Regions from separate parts of the Komagataeibacter oboediens genome, predicted to be linked through region 2. Evidence: riboswitches for the same ligand, from Rfam matches in the RefSeq annotation. Region 2 holds a riboswitch; the other holds the start of a gene.
The links. A riboswitch is a leader RNA that binds a small molecule or an ion and turns the genes downstream of it on or off. The one in region 2 is predicted to bind FMN.
Positions count from the first base shown of each region.

Region 1: another riboswitch for FMN. It lies ahead of HNO79_RS01145 (class I SAM-dependent methyltransferase); the one in region 2 lies ahead of ribD (bifunctional diaminohydroxyphosphoribosylaminopyrimidine deaminase/5-amino-6-(5-phosphoribosylamino)uracil reductase RibD).

Region 1 is NZ_JABLUU010000001.1:255,069-258,474, reverse strand. It holds gene htpG (molecular chaperone HtpG) at 1-669, shown strand, start outside; gene HNO79_RS01145 (class I SAM-dependent methyltransferase) at 760-1,599, opposite strand; FMN riboswitch at 1,680-1,826, opposite strand; gene mtnA (S-methyl-5-thioribose-1-phosphate isomerase) at 2,036-3,127, shown strand; gene aspS (aspartate--tRNA ligase) at 3,264-3,406, shown strand, end outside.
Region 2 is NZ_JABLUU010000002.1:311,207-314,612, forward strand. It holds gene HNO79_RS03380 (riboflavin synthase) at 1-537, opposite strand, end outside; gene ribD (bifunctional diaminohydroxyphosphoribosylaminopyrimidine deaminase/5-amino-6-(5-phosphoribosylamino)uracil reductase RibD) at 540-1,544, opposite strand; FMN riboswitch at 1,674-1,836, opposite strand; gene HNO79_RS03390 (MIP/aquaporin family protein) at 1,943-2,833, opposite strand; gene HNO79_RS03395 (hypothetical protein) at 3,132-3,406, shown strand, end outside.

The DNA.
Region 1 (3,406 bases), on a different contig from region 2:
GACGGCTGGACCACGCTGGATGCGTATCTGGAGCGCAAGAAGCCCGAGCAGGAAGCCATTTACTACCTGACTGGCGACCGCACGGAAATGCTGCCGTCCTCGCCGCAGCTTGAAGGCTTCCGCGCCCGCGGGATCGAGGTGCTGCTGCTGTCCGATCCGGTGGATTCCTTCTGGCCTGACCGCCTAGGCGTGTACAAGGACACGCCGCTGCGCAATATCAGCCAGTTCCATACCGATCTGGAAAAGTTCGGCGCGCCGGAGGAAACGCAGGCTGAAAAGGACACGCTGGAGGTCGTCCTTCCTGCGCTGAAGGACGCACTGGGTGACGCGGTATCGGATGTGAAGGGCACCAACCGCCTGGTCAACAGCGCCGTGGTGCTGGCAGCCCCCGAATCTGGGCCGGACCTGCAGATGATCCGGCTTATGAAGCGTAGCGGTCAGCAGGTGCCCGATACGGCGCCGGTGCTGCAGGTCAACCCCGCACACCCGCTGATCGCGGATCTTGCGACCCGCGTGAAGAATGGCGACCCGGTGCAGGATATTGCCCTGACGCTTATGGACATGGCCCGTATCCAGGATGGCGAAAGCCCGAAGGACCCGACCGGCTTTGCCCAGCGCCTGACCACGATCCTGACCCGCCTGCCGCTGTCCGACGGTCCGCAGGGCTGATCCCGCGCGATTCTGTCAGACCGGACCGGACTGTCCCGCCATGCATCCGCATGGCGGGACAGTTTCGTTATGGAGACAGGAAACGCGATTTCAGTCTTTTGTATCAAGCCTGTGGTGTGGGCCGGGTGCCGCATTCGGCTTCATGGCCACAAGGACCAGCATGGGCGGGCGCCGCACGGTATCTTCCAGATCGGGACGGTCGCGCAGTAGGTCTGCTGCGGGTTGCGGTTCGGCCAGGTGCCGGAGCTGAAAGCCCGCATCCAGTAGGGTGTTGACGTAGGTTTCCATCGTGCGGTGGTATTTTATGACCCCGTCCACAAACCATGACGTACTGCGCGCGCCCTGCTGCTGATAGTGGTCGAGTGGCCAGTGCAGCTTGTGGCCGTCCGCATTGTGTATCCAGCCTATGGGGTTGGCGGTGCAGACGGGGTGCTCCACTGAAAATACAAGCAGTCCGCCGGGCCTGAGGCTGTCGAAAACGCGGCGGACTACGGCTGCGTAATCCGCGATGTAATGCAGGGCGAGGGAGCAGACCACGAGGTCAAATGCCGCGGGCTGCACCGCATGGTCTTCGATGGACCCGTGGATATAGGTGATGGCCGCGTCGTGCGTCAGTGCGCGTGCGGCTTCGATCATTTTCAGCGATACATCCAGTGCGGTGACCGTGGCCGCGCCGCGTTCGCGGGCGTAACGGGCAAAATCCCCAAACCCGCATCCAAGGTCGAGTACGGCCCTGCCATGCAGGTCGGGCAGCAGGGCGCGTATCGCCGGGATTTCCAGCGCACCGTTCAGCCCCGTGTCCTTTTCGCGCAGGGTGCGGTATCCGTCAAAAAAACGCGGATTGTCATAAATGTTCTGGGGGGACGGCGTTGCCGTGTCTTTTATCTCGCCCGGTGGCGGAGAATCATGGTAATCGGGTGTTGATGTCATGATGGATGTCTCCCTTGGTGGACCCGGTGGTCATCCAAGGCGATCACGGACGGGCACGGACCCGCAGGGGCCGTGCAGCCGCCAGTTCTCTTTTATCCGGACTGTCACCGTCGGCCCTGGCATTGCACCAGATCTGCTGACCCCGGCCCGAAGGCCGGGCGCTCGCGGGCTTCAGGCCGCAGCCTGTTACCGCCGGTAGGGACTTTCACCCCGCCCTGAGAACACAGGCGATCAGGATAAAGCCGGGGCCGTATCTGGCGCAAGCCTGTGGAACCGTCCGTGATCCGGTTGTATGATGGAAGATGACCGCGGGACCGGCGGCCTGCCGGTGTAAAAAAGCGATGTATCGGGGGCGGGGGCTTGAATAACAGCCTGCTGAATGTTTCCCTACGCCCCTTTTGTGTGTTCTGGTTTTTTGGATGGCGGCAAGTATTATATGAAAATTGATAACGTCTCTTATCGCAGCGTATGGGTGGATGCGGATGATGGCTGGTCGGTCCATATCTTTGACCAGACCCGTCTGCCCTGGTCGCTTGATATCCTGCGCCTGACCGAACGCGACCAGGTGGCGCACGCCATCCGCAGCATGCAGGTGCGTGGCGCGCCGCTGATCGGTGCGGTCGCGGCCTATGGTCTGGCGCTGGCATTGCGGTGCGATAGCAGTGACGCCGCCATGGAACGTGATGCGGCGCTGCTTGCGGCCACCCGGCCCACGGCGGTCAACCTGGCCTGGGCGATCCGGCGCATGCTGACGCGCCTGCGCCAGACCGCACCCGCGGACCGTGTGGCGGCGGCATATGACGAAGCCGGGCGCATCTGTGATGAGGACGTGATCCAGAATGAAGCCATCGGGCGGCAGGGCCTTGAACTGATCGAGGAGATCGCAGCCCGCCGTCCCGGCCCGGTCAACATCATGACCCACTGCAACGCGGGCTGGATCGCGACGGTGGACTGGGGCACCGCACTTGCGCCGATCTACATGGCGCATGACCGTGGCATTGACGTGCATGTGTGGGTGGATGAAACGCGCCCGCGCAACCAGGGCGCATCGCTGACGGCATGGGAACTGGGCCGCCACGGGGTGAAGCATACCGTCATTGCCGATAACGCCGGTGGTCACCTGATGCAGCATGGTCAGGTGGACATGGTGATCGTGGGCACCGACCGTGTGACCCGCACGGGCGACGTGGCCAACAAGATCGGCACGTATCTTAAGGCGCTGGCGGCGCATGACAATGGCGTGCCCTTCTGGGTGGCGCTGCCGTCCACTACCATCGACTGGTCCATTAGCGATGGTGTGAAGGAAATCCCCATCGAGGAACGTAGCGGCCGTGAAGTCACCCACATTCAGGGGCGTGACGAAGGTGGCGCCGTGACGGCCGTACAGCTTGTGCCCGATGGCAGCACCGCCGCCAATCCGGCATTTGACGTCACGCCCGCGCGGCTTGTGACCGGGCTGATTACCGAACGTGGCCGCTGCCCCGCCACGGCGGACGGACTGTGCGACCTGTTCCCCGAATACGTGTAGACTGCGGCCCCGCAGGCCGGGGCTGTTCACCTATAACCTTGACAGGCGCGGGCGGGATTGGCTTTGTCGCGCCTGCAACCGGGTGTGGTCCCTTCAGGGCGCATCCCCCAAAATCTGGTAGAATCAGGACAAGATCATGCATCCCTATCGTACCCATAGCTGTGCGGCCCTGCGGGCAGCCGACGCCGGGCAGACGGCCCGCCTTTCCGGATGGGTACACTCCAAGCGCGATCATGGCGGCCTGCTGTTCATTGACCTGCGTGACCATTTCGGCATGAC
Region 2 (3,406 bases):
GCCAAGGGTCGTATGGTCCCAGGTGTGGGGGATGATCATCAGGGCGATGCGGAATTCATCCGCGTCACAGCCCCCTTCGCCCGGCGCACCGACATCGTTCAGCGTCAGGCTGATGCCGTCGATCGTGATCGACCCCTTTTCCACCAGATAGCGGCGCAGGCGGGCCGGTATGGTGAAGGTGATGTGACGGGCCTCCCCTTCCTGTCGCACCGCCGCAAGCCGTCCCGTTCCATCCACATGCCCCTGCACGATATGGCCCGACAGGCGGGTGGTGGGAGTGACCGCGCGTTCAAGGTTGACGGTGTGGCCTGACGCAAGCCGGCCCAGCGCCGTGCGGTCCAGCGTTTCCGAACTGATGAAGAACGTGGCCGTGCCCGCCGCATCGAACGACGTGACCGTCAGGCACACGCCATTGACGGCGATGCTTTCGCCCATGGTCAGGTCGGGAATGCCGGTGGCCACGGTTATGTCCAGGTCCCGGTCCAGCCGGCGTGCGGCGGTAATGCGGCCCTGATGTTCGATAATGCCGGAAAACATGCTTACTCCTTCACTGCGGCCAGTTCGGGAAACAGGTGCAGTGGCGTCACGTCCCCCTCCCGCACGCGTATGCTGTAATGATCGGTGCCACCATGGCCTGCAGTAATGGCCAGCCAGTCGTGCCACAGGTTCCGCGCCGTGATTTCCGCCAGAAGCTGCGGCCCGGCTTCCACCATGGCCCACGTAACCCCGGCCTGACCCAGCATGTCGGGCAGGGCCGCGATGTCGGTACAGACCTGCACCGCAAAGCCACGGTCCTGCGCGGCCTGCAGGTAGGCGGCGTCGACTTCCCCCGTCCGGGTGCAAACAGCCAGCACACGCGGCGCGCGCTCCGGGTGGTCGGTCACCCGGCGCACGTTCAGGCCCGGATTGTCGGCGCGGATGGTGCTGCCGGTAGTAATCACCGCATCCGTCGCGCGACGCAGGCGGTGCGCAAGGTCCAGCGACGCGGCGGAGGTAAAGGTGGTGCGGCCCGCCGGTGGCACCATGGATCCCGTGGCGTCGAGTGCCTGCTTGACCGTGATCCATGGCTGGCCCGTACGCATGAAGTGGGCGAAAGGGGCCAGAAGGCTGCGGCACATGGCCTGTATTTCGCCCTGCGGACCCGTGGGGTGCAGGACGTGCACATCGCAGCCATGCTGGCGCAGGTGGTCCGCCCCGCCCCCTTCGACATGGGGGTTGGGGTCGCGCACGCCGATCCAGACATCGCGGACCGGTGTCGCCAGCAGCGCCTGCGAACACGGGCCGGTGCGACCGGTATGGTTGCACGGTTCCAGTGTGACGACCGCCGTATGGGCGCGATCCAGCAGGCCGCGCTCACGGCACTGGTTTATGGCCTGTATTTCGGCATGGGGGGTTCCGGCGCGGTGATGGCCACCCACCGCCAGGATGGCGCCATCACGGTCCAGCAGGGTACAGCCCACCGGCGGATTGGGGGCGGTCGCGCCCACATGGCGGGCGGCCTCGTTCACCGCCGCGCGAAAGGCCTGCGCGATGGCAGGGGGCATGTCTGGGCCTGAAGGGGGTATGACACCCTGTGGCAACGCGTCCAAAACACAGTACTCCATCCATCCGGACGGACCCAGGGCGCGTAAAACCATTAGCCTGCCTTCACGCACGGAAGGCAGGAGCATAGTTTCCGTTCTCTTTCATCCGGACTGTAACCGTCGGTTCCGGAATTGCACCGGATCTGCTTGACCCCGCCCGCATGTACTGCAGCCGGGCGCTCGCGGACTTATGCCCCTGTTACAGGGAACAAACACCGCCGGTGGGGAATTTCGCCCCGCCCTGAGAACGCCTGCGAACCGGGCGGCTGGCCCGATTCGTATTCAGTAAGATGATCTTGGGAATGATTTTAACGAATTGCAAGTGCGGCGATGGATAACCACGGTAAGTTAGCGTGATTTCAGATGTTGTCTTCCCTGTGGCGTCCCGGATGCAGCAGGGAAGGAATGCGGCCATGATGGCCGAAATTGACCAGCCGTGCCTCTTCCACCTCGATCCGGCCCAGAAGCCGGGAGCGGATCAGCCATATCGCCAGCGCAGCCCCCGTGAACGGCCCCAGCGCGTAAATCCAGAACGACTCCCACTGTCCCGCCACGACGGCGGGGCCGAAGCTGCGCGCAAGGTTGGAACTGTTGCCCGACAGCCATGCGGAAACCGGGTTGCAGAACAGGAAGAACAGGCCACCCGCCCATGGCGTCAGCCATTTCAGGACCGGATGCCCCGCCAGATAGCACAGCATCAGCACCAGCAGGGCCGTCAGCACCACTTCGGTCACCAGCGGCCAGACGATGGCAACCCCGGAGAAGGGAACGGTCGCGGCATAGGCGGATGCCTGCACCATCCGTCCCCATCCGGGCAGGACATGCCCGAGTGCCGCCAGCAGCACGGTGGCAAGACACGCCCCCGCCATCTGGGCCGCCACATACCCGCACAGGTCCACGATCCCCAGCCGTCCCGCCAGGCTGAACGCCAGCGAGACGGAGGGACTGACATGCGCCCCGCTGACGCGCCCGAACGGGGTGAAAGCCGCGACCGTGCCCGACAGCCCGAAAAACAGCCCGCACAGCGCCGTCTGCACGATGGGGTGGGGACCAAGGACCCGGCCAATAGCGGTATAGGGCGTGGTCAGGACCGTGACGGACACGATTCCGCAGATCATGAGCGCCACCGTGGCCACCAGTTCGCAGCCATACAGCTTCCAGTGGAAGGGATGGTCGGGGTGGGGCGACCCGGCGAGTGGCCGGTCCTCAATGGGGCGGGAACCGGGCTGCCGGGGTGCGGTCATGTCCATTACTCCTTCATTCAGCCATGTCGAGGTCTTGAGTTAAGGGAAGGAATGGTGTGGAATAAACGCAATCATGCGAATATATGCCGTGCATGAGAATAGTTAATGCATAGCAGTTGAACGTTTTTTCTATATAGGGTGCAGGCCATTCCTCTATTCCATCCGGCGTATGCCGGATAAGGAAAGGGAGTGGTTTTTTATCTGCCGCGTCCGTTTGTTACTGTATTCATCATCAGTACATGCGTCGGGCGCGGACAGGTGGTTTTTTATTAACCGTATGTTCAGGGGCAGACACGCCAGACTGATGGATTACTGTTGGAAAGTGGATCGTGGTTCCTGTCATCCCGACGGGGTGCGTCGGCCGCGCCTGCTGCTGGGCGGGCTGGTGGTCATGCTGGGTGGCATGGTCGTATCCGAGGGTGCCCGTGCGGATGACATGGCGGAAATCCGCGCCCTGCACGCTGAAATGCGGCGGCTGGAAGCCAAGGTCGAACAACTGGAAGCCCATCACGGCATGACGCATGGCAGCCAGCATGTCGTGGCCGGGCGCACGCTGCGGTCTGGCGGCCACCCGTCGGG